2 regions of the Rhodococcus sp. NPDC054953 genome follow, and region 1 is predicted to be linked to the other one. Evidence: riboswitches for the same ligand, from Rfam matches in the RefSeq annotation. Region 1 holds a riboswitch; the other holds the start of a gene.
The links. Region 1 has a riboswitch for S-adenosylmethionine ahead of ACWF62_RS06915 (hypothetical protein). Riboswitches for the same ligand answer to the same signal wherever they lie in the genome.
Positions count from the first base shown of each region.

Region 2: it holds a riboswitch for S-adenosylmethionine, as region 1 does, so the genes downstream of both, ACWF62_RS01605 (aminotransferase class V-fold PLP-dependent enzyme) here and ACWF62_RS06915 (hypothetical protein) in region 1, are expected to answer to the same signal.

Region 1 is NZ_JBSGXD010000006.1:179,337-186,781, reverse strand. Features, by position in the region: gene ACWF62_RS06935 (PhoH family protein) at 1-89, opposite strand, end outside; gene ACWF62_RS06930 (ArsR/SmtB family transcription factor) at 368-664, shown strand; gene ACWF62_RS06925 (VOC family protein) at 664-1,050, shown strand; gene glyA (serine hydroxymethyltransferase) at 1,110-2,423, opposite strand; gene ACWF62_RS06915 (hypothetical protein) at 2,547-2,831, opposite strand; SAM riboswitch class IV at 2,869-2,978, opposite strand; gene ACWF62_RS06910 (DUF885 domain-containing protein) at 3,004-4,260, opposite strand; gene coaA (type I pantothenate kinase) at 4,367-5,299, shown strand; gene ACWF62_RS06900 (isoprenyl transferase) at 5,301-6,068, opposite strand; gene trhA (PAQR family membrane homeostasis protein TrhA) at 6,282-6,947, shown strand; gene ACWF62_RS06890 (ESX secretion-associated protein EspG) at 6,958-7,445, opposite strand, start outside.
Region 2 is NZ_JBSGXD010000002.1:461-7,905, forward strand. Features, by position in the region: gene ACWF62_RS01585 (3-oxoacid CoA-transferase subunit B) at 1-348, opposite strand, end outside; gene ACWF62_RS01590 (CoA transferase subunit A) at 345-1,133, opposite strand; gene ACWF62_RS01595 (IclR family transcriptional regulator) at 1,335-2,102, shown strand; gene ACWF62_RS01600 (SDR family oxidoreductase) at 2,141-2,791, opposite strand; SAM riboswitch class IV at 2,945-3,061, shown strand; gene ACWF62_RS01605 (aminotransferase class V-fold PLP-dependent enzyme) at 3,113-4,393, shown strand; gene ACWF62_RS01610 (YbaK/EbsC family protein) at 4,424-4,897, opposite strand; gene ACWF62_RS01615 (poly(ethylene terephthalate) hydrolase family protein) at 4,986-5,906, opposite strand; gene ACWF62_RS01620 (hypothetical protein) at 6,095-7,156, opposite strand; gene ACWF62_RS01625 (TetR/AcrR family transcriptional regulator) at 7,352-7,445, shown strand, end outside.

The DNA of each region.
Region 1 (7,445 bases):
TGCTCGGCGAACCGGGCGACCGCCCAGGGATCGGAGAGCAGGACCGAGGTGTCGAGAACGTAGGTGCGGACGGAGCGGTTTGCGGTCACGGTGGCTCCTACGCCGACGCGGCGCCCGCGCAGGCGGCGGTTCGCTGGGCCGGTGGGTCCGCGCGAGGCCCGAGCCCCGCAGGGACCGGGCGCCGGTCCCCTCGCACCGAACAAGTCAGTCACGACTCGAACCTCCCGGACGGGCGACTTCCCCTGTCACCCGTTGATCCGAACGCTACGTCCACCGCGGGCGCCGCACCGTGAGCAACACGGTGAACGTTGCGTTAAGGCGGGGCCGACGCTTGATAGGCAAGTGCCGACTTGCATATACTTGGCTCGTGGACGCAGAACCCGACCTATTCAAGGCGATCAGCGACGCGACGCGACGCACCATCCTGGATGAGCTGATCGACCGCGACGGGCAGACCCTGTTCGAGATCTGCGGCAGGCTCACGATGAAACACGGCCTCACCTCATCCCGTCAGGCGGTCTCGCAGCACCTCGCGGTCCTCGAACAGTCGGGCCTGGTGCACACCCGGCGTCAGGGCCGATACAAGTTCCACCACATCGACACCGGTCCGCTCCGCGCAATCGTCGAACGGTGGCCCATCAACCGAGAGGAACCGACCCCGTGATCCGCATCAACATCACCAGCGTGCTCGTGGACGACCAGGCCAAGGCGCTCGCGTTCTACACCGAGAAGCTCGGCTTCGTGAAGAAGACAGACGTGCCCACCGGCGACGCCCGCTGGCTCACCGTCGTCTCCCCCGCGAACCCGGACGGCACCGAGCTGCTGCTCGAACCGGCCGGGCACCCGGCGGCGCGCCCGTTCAGGGAGGCACTGGTCGCCGACGGCATCCCGTACACCCAGTTCGCCGTCGACGACGTATACGCCGAGGTCGAACGCCTCCGCGCACTCGGAGTCGAGTTCACCCAGGAGGCAACCGATTTCGGCCCGGTCGTGACGGCCGTTCTCGACGACACCTGCGGGAATCTGATCCAGCTCGCCACCATGAAATAGGCGCCGGAACACGACGACGGCCCACACCCCGCGGGGTGTGGGCCGTCGTCAATTGTCGCCTAGACGTTCTTGGAGAGCATGCCCCAGTCCTCGAGCCCGTCGTACAGCGGGAAGTCGAGGGCCAGCTTCGACACCCGCGCGCGCAGCGCGGGGACGTCGGCGTTCGTGCCGTTCGCCAGGGCGGTGGCGATGATGTCGGCGACCTCGGTGAACTCGGCGTCGCCGAAACCACGGGTGGCCAGCGCCGGCGTGCCGATGCGCAGGCCGGACGGGTTCATCGGCGGGCGCGGATCGAACGGAACCGCGTTGCGGTTCACGGTGATACCGATCTCGTGCAGCAGATCCTCGCCCTGCTGGCCGTCGAGCGCGGAGTTCCGCAGGTCCACCAACACCAGGTGCACGTCGGTGCCGCCGGTGAGCACCGAGATGCCGTTGCCCGCGACGTCGGAACCGCCGAGACGCTCGGCGAGGATCTTCGCGCCAGCGAGGGTGCGCTCCTGACGGGCCTTGAACTCGTCGGTGCCCGCGATCTTCATCGCGACGGCCTTCGCGGCGACCGCGTGCATCAGCGGCCCGCCCTGCTGACCGGGGAACACCGCGGAGTTCAGCTTCTTCGCCCATTCCTGCTTGGCGAGGATCATGCCGGAGCGGGGACCGCCGAGGGTCTTGTGCACGGTGGTGGACACGACGTCGGCATGCGGCACCGGCGACGGGTGCAGGCCCGCGGCAACCAGACCAGCGAAGTGCGCCATGTCGACCCACAGCTTGGCGTCGATCTCGTCGGCGATCGCGCGGAACGCGGCGAAGTCGAGGTGCCGCGGGTAGGCGGACCAGCCCGCGATGAGCACCTGCGGACGCTCGGCGAGCGCGATCTCACGGACCTTGTCCATGTCGACGACGTGGGTGTCCTCACGGACCCCGTACGACGCGACCTGGTACAGCTTGCCGGAGAAGTTCAGCTTCATGCCGTGCGTGAGGTGACCGCCGTGCGCGAGATCCATGCCGAGCAGCTTCTCGCCCGGGTTCATCAGTGCCATCAGGACGGCGGCGTTGGCCTGCGCACCCGCGTGCGGCTGCACGTTCGCGAACTCGGCCCCGAAGACGGCCTTGGCACGCTCGCGCGCCAGGTTCTCCACCACATCGACGTGCTCGCAGCCGCCGTAGTAGCGACGGCCCGGGTAACCCTCGGCGTACTTGTTGGTCAGGACACTGCCCTGCGCCTGCAGCACCGCGCGGGGAACGAAGTTCTCCGACGCGATCATCTCCAGGGTGTCGCGCTGACGGGCCAGCTCACCGTTCATGGCCGCCGCGACCTCGGGGTCGAGTTCGGCGAGCGAAGCGTTGTTGACGTCGGTGCTGGGCACAGCGGTCATCGAGGGATCTCCAAGCGAAAGGCCGGGCAGGGGGCACCCTCATTCTAGGGCCAGGTCAGTGGCATCTCGCCGCGGGTGCGGAGGGCGCCGGGCCCGGGCGACCGGACCGGACGAATCCGCTGGTCACCGCGGCACCACCGGTGCGGGGGCGGCGAGCCCGAACAGCAGGCTGCGGCCGGGGCCTGCGGGCACCGCCAGCAGCTGCCTGCCGGGCCGCCACCGCGCGAAACCGCCCGTGGACCGCAGCGCGGCCCGCAACGGACGCGGATCGGGATGCGTGCGCACCGCCACCCCGTCCGGCCATTCGAGCCGGATCCGATCGTCGGACTGCACCAGGACCAGCACGTCGACGGCGGTGTCGTCGACGCCGTGCGGCGCGGCGGGGACGGCGGTGGGCAACTGGTTCATGGGGTACTCCCGAGTTCCTCGGGCCGCCCGGAATCCGGGGGCGCTCCTGCCTGCACCGGTCGGTGCGGGCCGCTTCGTCACCCGAGCCACCCGCGAGCGTGGGGTTGGCGGCCGTCCAGTCGGGGCTTGGCGACGGCACTCGTGAAGCTGCGACCAGTGTAGGCGACGCCGGTCAGCGCAGGGCGGACGGGATCAGCGGTTCGTCGAGCAGCCGCCCGAACCGGTCCGCGCGGTCGTCGGCGTCCACGGCACGGTCCAGCCAGCCTCCGAGCAGCCGGTAGCCCTCGACGTAAGTGGAGGTGTAGGCCCGCCACAGCGGCGACGACAGGAAGCGCAGCGACTGCCGCGCCCGCTCCGGCGTGCTGAGGTTCCAGGTCTGCAGGAACCGCGCGACCTCGTCGTGGGAGCGGCCGCGGTCGTGTAGCAGCAGCGCCGCGTCCTGCCGCACCCCGAGCAGCTTCGCGGACGCGGTCGACAGCGCCTCGGCGCGCTCGCCGTCGAACCGCAGTCCCAGGTCCGCATAAATCTGCTCCGCCCACCTCCCCCAGCCCTGTCCCCGGGTCGCTCCGCCGGCTCCGCTCCTGTCCCCCCGGGTCGCTCCGCCGGCTCCGCTCCTGTCCCCCACGATCGCACCCAGCGCATGGTCCGCCAGGCCCTCCGCCATCAGGCACTGCGGGGTGTTGACGAGGAAGAGGGTGTGCTCGACCTGCCCGGCATCGACCAGGCCCGCCTCCTTGCGGCAGTGCTCGGTGTGGTGACCCGGATACGCCTCGTGGGCGATCAGGTGCGGCAGATTCGCCATGTGCTGCTTGAGATCCGAGTTGATCGCCACCTTGGAGCGATAGTCGCCCAGGTAGTAGTTGAAGCCCGACCACGGCTTGTCGCCGACCACCTCGTACTCGACGCGTTCGGTCTCGGGCAGCGGGTAGCGGGCGCGCACCAGGTCCCGCAGCGCCGAGGAGAACGCGTCGACGCACTCGGCGAGCCGCTCCGGCGGGATCTCGTCGGCGGCGCGGTGCGCCTGCAGCCGCTCCGCGAGGGTGCCGCCGCCCGCGAGCACCTCGTCCATCGCCCGGTGCGCGTCCCGGTAGTCGTCGACATTGCCCTCCTCGATCCGAACGTCGAAGTAGGCGTGCACCTCGTCGACGAATCCGATCCGCTCGCCGGCGAACGTGCGCGCCGAGCACTCCAGGGCGCGCAGGTGCACGTCGAGGAATTCGGCGCGGTCGGCGGGCAGCTCGACACTGCGCAGCTCGGCGCGCAGCTGCGCCGCCCGGCGGGCCAGGTCCCGCGGCTCGGGCGCCGGGGCGTTCTCCACCTGGCGACGCAAGGCCGGGTCGCCGGTATACGCGTCGACGAATCCCTCCTCGATCCGGTCGAAACCGAGCCCGAGCAGCAGATATTCACGTACGAATGCGGCGGCGTCCATACCTGGGCAGCCTAGTGTCCGGACCCGGCGCGGCGCGCCGGTGTGTGGGCGCGCACAATTCCCCTATGCAGATCGAGGCTGTGCAGGACGAGGTCGGGACGCGCGCATGGCGAAGGTGAGCGAGAGCAGTCCGTACGTCGAGTTCGATCGCAAACAGTGGCGGACCCTGCGGAAGTCGACTCCGCTGGTGCTCACCGAGGAAGAACTTCAGGGCATGCGCGGCCTCGGCGAACAGATCGACCTCGACGAGGTCGCGGAGGTGTACCTGCCGCTCTCGCGTCTGATCCACCTGCAGGTCGCGGCCCGGCAGCGGCTGTTCGCCGCGACCGCGACGTTCCTCGGCGAGAAGCACCCGGACCGGCAGGTGCCGTTCGTGATCGGTGTCGCCGGGTCGGTCGCGGTCGGCAAGTCCACCACCGCCCGGGTGCTGCAGGCGCTGCTCGCCCGCTGGGACCACCATCCCCGGGTGGATCTGGTGACCACCGACGGGTTCCTGTATCCGACAGCGGAACTGACCCGGCGGGGCATCATGCACCGCAAGGGGTTCCCGGAGAGCTACGACCGCCGGAAGCTGCTGCGTTTCGTCACCGAGGTGAAGTCGGGCGCGGAAGAGGTTGCCGCACCGGTGTATTCACACCGACTGTACGACGTGGTGCCCGGCCAATATCACCTCATCCGGCAGCCCGACATCCTGATCCTGGAGGGGCTGAACGTCCTGCAGACCGGTCCCCGGCTGATGGTCTCGGACCTGTTCGACTTCTCGATCTACGTGGACGCGAAGGTCGAGGACATCGAACGCTGGTACATCAAACGGTTCCTGACGCTGCGGAAGACGGCGTTCGCGGATCCGAACGCGCACTTCCACCACTACTCGAATCTGTCCGACGAGCACGCGACCATCGCAGCGTCGGAGATCTGGAACTCGACGAACCGGCCGAACCTGGTGGAGAACATCCTGCCGACCCGTCCGCGGGCGACGCTGGTGCTGCGCAAGGACGCCGACCATTCGATCAACCGGCTGCGCCTGCGGAAGCTGTAGCTCAGGTTCCGAATCGCCGGTGCCGGGCCGCGTAATCCCGCAGTGCCCGGAGGAAGTCGACGCGACGGAACTCCGGCCAGTAGGCCTCGGTGAACCAGATCTCCGAGTAGGCGCTCTGCCACAGCAGGAAACCGGATAGCCGCTGCTCACCGGACGTGCGGATCACCAGGTCCGGGTCGGGCTGCCCGGAGGTGTACAGGTTGCCGCCGATGCCCTCGACGGTGATCGCCTCGACGAGGTCCGCGCCGGCGAGACCCTCCGCCTGCTTCCGGCGGACGAGGGACTGCACCGCGTCGGCGATCTCCTGCCGACCGCCGTAACCGACGGCGACGTTGACATGGGTGCCGGTGCGCCCCGCGGTGCGATCGGCCGCCTCCCGCAGCCTGCGAGCCGAGTCCTCGGGCAGCAGGTCCAGGGTGCCGACGATCTTGACGGACCAGTTCTGGTCGGGGCCGGAGATCTCCTCGACGACGTCGGTGATGATCTCGATCAGGGTGTCGAGTTCCTCCGGGTCGCGGCGCAGATTCTCGGTGGAGAGCAGGTAGATCGTGGCCATCTCGATGCCCGCCTCGTCGCACCAGCGGAGCAGTTCGGCGATCTTGAGGGCACCCATCCGGTGTCCGTGCGCGACATCGGTGAAGCCGTTCTCCCGTGCCCACCTCCGGTTGCCGTCGCACATGACGGCGACATGCCTCGGCCGCTGCACACCACCGAGCTGCCGGGCAAGACGGCGCTCGTAGAGGCTGTACAGCAGGTTCGAGACCTTCACCTGGACATCACCAGCGTCTTCTCCGCCAAGTTCCCGAGCACCACGAGAGGCCACATTACGCCGGGCCGGGTCGGCGTCCGCGGGCACCGGTTGTCCGGCGGGACGTGACCGCCGTCGCACCCCGGTCGCGGGGGCGTCCGGCCGGGGTACAGTCGCCCCGCAACCTAACCTACGGTTCCGTAGGTTAGGTGTCCGCCGACCCGGGGAGCACCCATGACCGTCCTCGACCACACCACCGCACCGGCGAAGCCGCGGCTGCGCGGGTGGATCCACGCGTGGGCGTTCGGGGTGGCGGTCGCCGCTGGCGCCGTGCTGGTTGCCGCCGCCGCAACGGCGTCCGCGACGGCAGCGGCCGCGACGACGGTGTACGCGGTGACGGTCTGCGGCCTGTTCGGCGTCAGCGCCGTCTACCACCGGGTGCATTGGCCGACGGTCCGCGCGCGCACCCGGATGAAGCGGGCCGACCACTCGATGATCTTCGTGTTCATCGCGGGCAGCTACACCCCGTTCGCGCTGCTCGCCCTCCCCCCGGCCACCGGCCGCCCCCTGCTGGCGGTGGTGTGGTCGGGCGCGGCGGCCGGGGTGGCGCTGAAGATGTTGTGGCCCACCGCGCCCCGCTGGGTCGGGGTGCCGCTCTACCTGCTGTTGGGGTGGGCGATCGTGCCGGTCGCCGACGATCTGGTCCGGCAGGTCGGGTGGCTGCCGCTGGTGTTGCTTGCCGTCGGCGGCGTGCTCTACAGCGTCGGCGCGGTCCTCTACGCGACGCGGTGGCCGAATCCGTGGCCCGCGACCTTCGGCCACCACGAGTTCTTCCACGCCGGAACGGTTGTTGCCGCCCTGTGCCACTACGTGGCGGTGTGGCTGGTGGTGTTCCCCTGATCGCGGCGAGTCACCCGACGGCGGCGATCAGCGCCCGCAACTGCGCCGCCAGCTCCGCCTCCGACACCGGCAGCACCTCGGCGGCGTCCGATCCGCGGACCAGGTAGCGACCGTCGGGGTGGTCCATCCAGTGCACGACGGCACCATCCGGGCTGGGCCGCCAGTCCACCGCGGGTCCGGGGTGGACGCCGATCTCCCCGATCCCGGTCCGCGGTAGCCCGAGGAACGCCGCCAGCGCCGCCTCCCGGTCGCCGATCGGGCGAAGCACCGCTCCTGGCGCGGGCACCCGCCGACGCCCGGTGACCCCGCCCCCGGTTCCTCGGGGCGCGGCGGGAAGCGCACCGGCGATCGCTGCCGGGACCGCCCGGTCCGGCAGCAGCGAGATCCGCACCGCGTCGGTGCCGGGCGCCTGCGCGGCGAGGGCCCCGACCCCGCCCCGGATGCCCGCGTGCAGCCGGGTCACCGACCCGAGCCGGACGCCGTGGAATCCGCACACCT
Region 2 (7,445 bases), on a different contig from region 1:
GTTGGCGAGGTCGCCGGTCGCGGAGACCTGCATGCCGCCGAGCACCGCGGTGTCGATGTGGCCGCCGCGAATCATGCCGAACGACAACGCCGAATCGAAGTACGCGGCACCGGGGTTGACGGTGACGGTCTCCTTGCCCGCATTGATCAGGTCGGGGTCGACCGCGTCATCGGTGGGGTAGGGGCCGGTGCCGAGGATTCCGTTCTCCGAGTGCAGCGTCACCCGCACGGCGTCGGTGAGATAGCCGGGGATCAGCGTCGGCAGTCCGATGCCGAGGTTGACGTACTCGCCGTCGATCATCTCCGCGGCCGCGCGGGCGGCCATCTCGTCGCGGGTCCAACCGGTCATGCCGAGGCTCCTTCTGCTGTGATGTTCGGCTCGGCCGAAGGTGTGACGGTGCGCTTTTCGATGCGCTTGTGCTGGGGGCCGGTGTGCACGATCCGCTGGACGAACACGCCGGGCAGGTGCACCTGGGCGGGGTCGAGTTCGCCTGCCGGGACGAGCTCCTCGACCTGCGCGATGGTGACCTTGCCCGCCATCGCGGCCAGCGGGTTGAAGTTCAGGGCGGTCTTGTCGAAGACCAGGTTGCCTGCGGTGTCGCCGCGGACCGCGTGCACGAGCGCGAAGCTGGCGGTGATGCCGTGTTCCATCACGTACCGCTTGTCGCCGAACTCCCGGGTCTCCTTCGGCGGGGACGCGACCGCGACGGAGCCGTCGGCGTGGTAGCGCCACGGCAGGCCGCCGTCGGCGACGGGGGTGCCGACCCCCGCCGGGGTGAAGAAGGCGGGGATGCCCGCGCCCCCGGCCCGCAGGCGTTCGGCGAGGGTGCCCTGCGGGGTCAGTTCGACCTCCAGTTCGCCGGCCAGGTACTGGCGCGCGAATTCCCGGTTCTCCCCAACGTAGGAGGCGGTCACCCGGCTGATCTGCCCACCGCCCAGCAGGATCCCGAGGCCGTGATCGTCCACGCCGCAGTTGTTGGAGAACACCTCGAGGTTGCCGACCCCGGAATCGCGGAGCGCGGCGATCAGGGCGTCGGGGATCCCGCACAGCCCGAACCCGCCGACCGCGATGGTGGCGCCCTCGCCGATGTCGGCGACCGCCTCGGCCGGTGTAGTGCACAGGGTCGTTCCCATCGAAAAGTTCCTTCCCTTGACGCGTCCGCGGTCCGAACGGGTGGATCATGTTCACTTCTCGGACGCCGCGGTTCAATTCCTGGTGGCCACTTAAGTGCGCAGCTCCCAGGGTTTCAAGAGGGGAGGAGGAATCGGCGGACACTGCTCGTTTGATGGACCTTCACGGCCATGCCGTTCACTGAGTGGACGTAGGATCGGGTCATGGAGGAGCCGCTGAGGCCGCAGGTGATCCGTCGCGTCGGTGCCCTGCTGCGCGCACTCTCGGGGGTGTCGGCGGGCGCGTCGACGTCCGAGCTCGCCCGGGCAACGAACCTGGCCCGACCGACCGCGCACCGCCTGCTGACCGCGCTCGCCGAGGAGGGGCTGGTCGACCGGGACCACCGGTCGGGGCGGTGGGCGCTCGGCCCGGAGCTGTACCTGCTCGGCGCGCAGGCGGCCGGCCGCTACGACATCACCGATCTGGGTCGCGACATCCTGCGGGACCTGGCGCGCGAGACCGGCGAGAGCGCCTTCCTCTCCGCGCGACGCGGCGACGAGACGGTGTGCATCGCGAGCGAGGAGGGCAGCTTCCCGCTGCGCTCGCACGTCCTGCACGTCGGGTTGCGACTGCCGCTCGGGGTCGCGTCCGCCGGGCTGGCGATCCTCTCGCACCTGCCGGATCGGGAGGTCGAGGAGTACCTGGAACGGCGGGACCTGACCGCGCAGTGGGGGGTCGACCACGACAGCGACGGCATCCGGGCGCGGGTCATAGTGACCCGGCTGGCCGGGTACTGCGTCAATCCCGCCCTGCTCGTCGAGGGCAGCTGGGGGATGGGCGCCGCGGTTTTCGACGCGGCGGGTCGGCCCGAGTGGGCGTTGAGTCTGACCGGCGTGGAGAGTCGGTTCCGCGACGAGCGGCGCCCGGAACTCGGGGAACTGCTGCTGCGACAGGCGCACCGGCTGACCCAGCGGCTGCGGCGCAGCGGGTAGTCACCCAGGGTCGGCGCCCGGCTGACCCGCGGGGGCGGTCAGTGCGTGGTGATCGCCTCGGCGATCGGGGTCGGACCGTTGTTGAACGGGATCGTGCGGCGCACGGTGGTCGGGTCGGCAAGGGCGGCGGCCGCGACAGCGGCGACGTCCTCCCGGCTCACCGCATGCGCGGTGGGCGTCGGACTCACCTCGACCCGGCCCGTCCCCGGGGCGAGGGTCAGTGTGCCGGGGCCGAGAATCGTCCAGCCCAGGGCGGTGCCGCGCAGGTGCTGGTCGGCGGCGGCCTTTGCCTCCGCGTAGGCATAGAACGAATTGTCCGGTGGGACACCGTGGTCCGTCCTTGATCCGAGGTAGGAGACCATCACGTACCGCCGCACGCCCGCGGCCTCGGCGCCGTCCATCGACCGGATCGCGGCGTCCCGGTCCACGGCGTAGGTACGGTCGGGGTTGCCGCCGCCCGCGCCCGCCGACCAGACAACGGCGTCCTGCCCGCGCAGCACCTCCGCGAGCTGTTCGCCGCTCAGGTTCTCGACGTCGGCGAGTACCGGTGTTGCCCCCGCGGCAACGACGTCGGCGGCATGGTCGGGGTTGCGGATCACCGCGGTCACCTCGTCGCCGCGTCCGCTGAGGATCCGTGCCAGGTGCAGGGCCACCTTTCCGTGGCCACCGATGACGACGACGCGAGCCATGGCCGTTCCCTCCGTAGGACATTCGGGGTCGGGTCCAACGTACTGCCGCAACGGCGGCGCCGCAGATGTCGGGCATCGCGGTGGTCGAGGTCACAGGCGCACTCGGTGGGCGGGGGTTGACAGTGCGACGCCGATGCTGCCATTCTCTGCTCAGGTTATGAGTGCCAGCGTGTAGCCCCGGCTTGCTGGCCGGCAACCCTCCACCGCGGTGGGGTGCCCCGGGTGACGACCTGGCCGTGCTTCCAATTCCGGACACGGCAAGCGCGGACTCGATGCACCACCTCTCCATCGCACGGGTCCCTTGACGTAAGGGATGACGCCATGACCGCTGTACTCGACACCACCCCCCAGGTCGCCACCACTTTCGACGGAAACTGTTCCGGCACGGCATCTTTCGCGCCCGTCTGTGGTGGAGACCTGGTGGCGCCGCTCACTGACGGCACCTCGGTCAGGTACGCCAACTTCGACTACGCCGCCAGCGCCCCGGCCCTGACCGCGGTCGCGGACCGGGTGCAGGAACTGCTGCCGTTCTACGCCAGCGTGCACCGCGGCGCGGGCTACGCCTCCCAGGTGTGCACCGACCGCTACGAGGGCGCCCGCGGCGTGGTCGCGGACTTCGTTGGGGCCCGCGCCGACGACGTCGTGGTGTTCACCCGAAACACCACCGACGCACTGAACCTGCTCGCCTCCTGCGTGCCGGGTGAGACCGTGGTCCTCGACATCGAGCACCACGCAAACCTGTTGTCCTGGAATCGGAACGGCGCCCGCGTCGTCCGGTCCGCGGACACCGTCGAGGAGACGGTGCAGCGGATCGTCGCCGAACTGTGCACCCGCCCGGCGGCGCTGCTCGCCGTCACCGGCGCCTCCAACGTCACCGGCGAGGTGCTGCCGATCGCCCGGCTCGCGCGGATTGCCCACGAGTGCGGCGCCCGCATCCTCGTCGATGCCGCGCAGTTGTTGCCGCACCGCCGCGTCGACATCGCCGACCTCGGCGTCGACTACCTCGCCTTCTCCGGGCACAAGCTGTACGCGCCGTTCGGCGCAGGCGCCCTCGTCGGGCGCGCCGACTGGCTCGACGCCGCCGAGCCGTACCTTGCCGGTGGCGGGGCCACCAAGAACGTCGAGATCGACGCCGTGCAGTGGGCCGCCGCCCCGCAGCGGCACGAGGCGGGCACCCCGAACGTTCTCGGTGCCGTCGCGATCGCCGCCGCCTGCGAGGCGCTCGCCGGATTCGACGCCGACGCCGCCGAGCTGCACGAGCGGGTGCTGTGCGACCGCTTGACCGCCGGGCTCGACGCGATCACCGGGGTTCGGGTGCTGCGCATTTGGCCGGACTCCCCGGACGCCGTCGGCATCGTCACCTTCACCGTCGCCGGCGCCGAACCCCGTGAGGTCGCGACGTTCCTGTCCGACCGGTACGGCATCGGCGTGCGGGACGGTAAGTTCTGCGCGCACCCGCTGCTGACCCGGCTCGGTCATGGCGCGGGCGCGGTCCGCGCCAGCCTCGGGCTCGGCAGCAGCGGCGCCGATGTCGACCGTTTGGTCGGCGCGGTGGGCGAGTTCGTGCGCGAGCGCGTGACGAGCGGCGCGGCGGCGCACTAGCGTCGGCGCCGCGACCCGCAGGGGCGGGGATCAGTCGACGTCGATGGCCAGACCGGCCGTGATCCGGACCAGCTCGCGGAACGTGGTCCGGAACATGGCGCCCGGGTGCCCCGCCGCCGCCCACAGTTCCGGGTAGGCCTCGAGGGCGGTGTCGATGTAGGTGGACAGGTTGGTCGGGTGCCCAACCGGGGCGACGCCGCCGAGCGGCTGACCGGTCACCTGCACCACCAGTTCGGCGGGGGCGCGGGTGAGCATCCCCTCGAGACGTTTGCCGGTGCGCTCCGTGTCCACCTGGTGGGAACCCGACACCAGCAGCAGGACCGGCTCGTCGTCGAGGAGGAAGACCAGGGACTTGGTGATCGCGCCGATGTCGACGCCGAGGGTCGCGGCGGCTTCGGCGGCGGTGCGGGTCGGCCGGTCCTGAGTGACCACCACTCCGTGGTGGCCCCGCGAGATCAGTGTCCTCGCGACATTCGCGGCCTCGGGTTGCAGTGTCCTCGCCATGCCCCACCCTAGGACCGGCGGGCATCCTTCGCGCGCCGAAATGTCGGGACGCTCCTATGGTTTGGCCGCATCGCGGCGCATGCTGCGATCAACTGCCGGGCGGACAGCCCGCGCAGAAGGGCAGGTTCTTGAGGGCGACCTCACGCCAGTGGCCGCCCGGCGCGATGTTGGTCGCCAACTCGGGCGGCCCGGCGCCGTCCCCCACGAACGCGCGCCGGGCGAAGACGTAGCCGGCCAGTGAGTACCGCAGCCACGCCGTGACGTATCCGAGTGCCCCGGTGAGGTCGAGGTGGTCGCCGCCCACCAGTGCCGCCTTGGCCGCGGCCCCGGAAACCTGGTCGAAGTAGATGCGCTGGCCGCGCTCGGTTGCCAGCCAGTCGCCCGTGCCGCGGACGAGGAAGATCGGGGCGGAGAGTCCAGCAGCGGTGGGTACCGGCAGGCCCACCGGCCACCACCACAGTGGGGTGGGATCGGCGAACGCGAGGGCGACGACGCTGACGATGCGGCCCGCGGACGACCGGGCCGCGGTGACCGCGCCCCCCGCCCCCTGCGAGTGCCCGACGGCCGCGATCCGGTCGGTGTCGAGTCGGTTATGCAGCGGACTCGACGGGTCGTCGTTCAGCTCGACGGCGTGGTCGACCGCCGCCAGCAGGGCGGTGCCGTCCCCGACCGCGCCGCTGTTGGGGGCGACCACCACGAATCCCCAGGACGCGAGGTGTACCAGCGCGTCATGGTAGGAGCACGTCGAATCGGTGCCGAAGCCTGTGCCGTTGCCCCATACGACTATGGGGTGCGGCCCGCTCGCGGGGTCGTTCGGGTAGATGACGGTATGGCCGCCCGGTTGCTGCGTTCGCGGGGCCTCGCACCCGAGCTCGCGGCCGTCGTCCCAAGTCACGGTGAGGACGCCCGGAGCCTGGTAGGTGCCTTCGATCCGGGCGGCCGCGTGCGCGGTGGGGGCGCAGAACCCCGCGGCGGTCATGACCGCGATGGTGGCGATCGCCGTGCTCACGATCCGCGACGGCACTGGATCTCCCGTCGCGGACTACTGGCCGGGCCTTCCACGCGCACGTCTCCTCGTGTGCACATCAGGAGTCGCAGTTTACCGATGTTTTGCCGCGCCGTCATCGTCGACTGCGACGAACGGCTGGTTGGTTGAATCCGGGGTCATGAGCGCAGTCCCCACCCGTCCAGCCGGTTTCAGTGCACGCGCCCTCGCCGAGCGGTGCGGGCCGTGCAGGCGAATACCGTCACGAGCCCGACCAGTGCGTAGGTCACCAGGGTCACGATCGGCTGCCCGACGCCGGTGCCATGGAAGTAGACGATGCTCCGCACCCCCTCGGTGCCCGCTCCTGGGGTGATCCAGCTGCCGATCGCCGCATAGAACTCGGGCAGCACATTCGATCCGAATGCGCCTCCGGCGCTGGGGTTTCCGAGTACCACGAAGATCAGGATCGCGAGCGGAACGGCGAGGATGCCGATCAGCGCCCGCAGGCCCATCGTGAACATCCCGGTCGCGAACACCACACCGGCGCCGAGCAGCGACAGCGGCAGCAGATGACCGGTGAACGTCCCGAGCAGGTTCGCGGCGATCAGCGCCCCGAGGAAGCCGGACAGCAGCGCGTAGACCGCCATCAGTGCGGTGTGCAGGCCCGCCTCGCGCAGGGTGCGCGGCGCCCCGATCAGGAGGCCGATTGCCGCGGCAAGCAGGTATCCGCCGACCACCCAGCCGATCGAGAGGTAAAAGCCGGACAGCCCGCGATTGTCGTGGACACCGACCGGGACCTCGTCCCGCACGTCGAAGGTGCGACCCTGCGCGGCGTCGACCCGGGTGAAGATGTCCTCGAGCGCGGTCGCGGCGGAACTGCCTGCACCGCTCGCGGTGATCAGGGTGTCGGGACCGGATGCGGCGACCAGGTATCCGCCCATCACCTCCCGATCCGAGATCAGGGTGCGGACCTGGTAGGTGGTGGCGGCGACCCTGGCCTGTACCGGGTGGCCGTCGATCGCATTCAGGCGATCGACGACCTGTCGGTCCGTCCCGGCGGGCAGCCCGGGATCCGCGACGACGGCGATCGGGATGTCCCGCGGCGTCGGCTGGTGGAAGGCGGCGACGTAGCTGGTGATGAACCCGAGTTGGAGCAGCAGGACGCCGATCGCCACCCCGACCAGGATCTGGCGGGGGGTGTAGCGGTCGGTCGGGCTGGTGGACCGGTGTGGTGTGGATTCGCCGGTCGTCGGGTCGACGTCGGTGACGCTCATGTGGTGGTTCCCCCCGGTCGCTTTTCAATACCTAAAGTATTGAATACCGTAGGTATCGGCTTGGGGGGAGGTCAAGCGTGAGGCGGAAGCGCAGGCGTGAAGATGGTCACCATGGAAACCGAGTCGAGCGCGACAACCGAAGCTGGCCGACGTCCCGCGGCGCCGGAGGTGCTGACCCGGCCGTCCAGGACGGAGGTGCGCCGCCGCCTGCTCGAAGCCGCGGCCGAGGAATTCGCCGAACGCGGCTTCGCGGCGGCCCGGCTGGCCGAGATCGCGCGCCGGGCCGGAT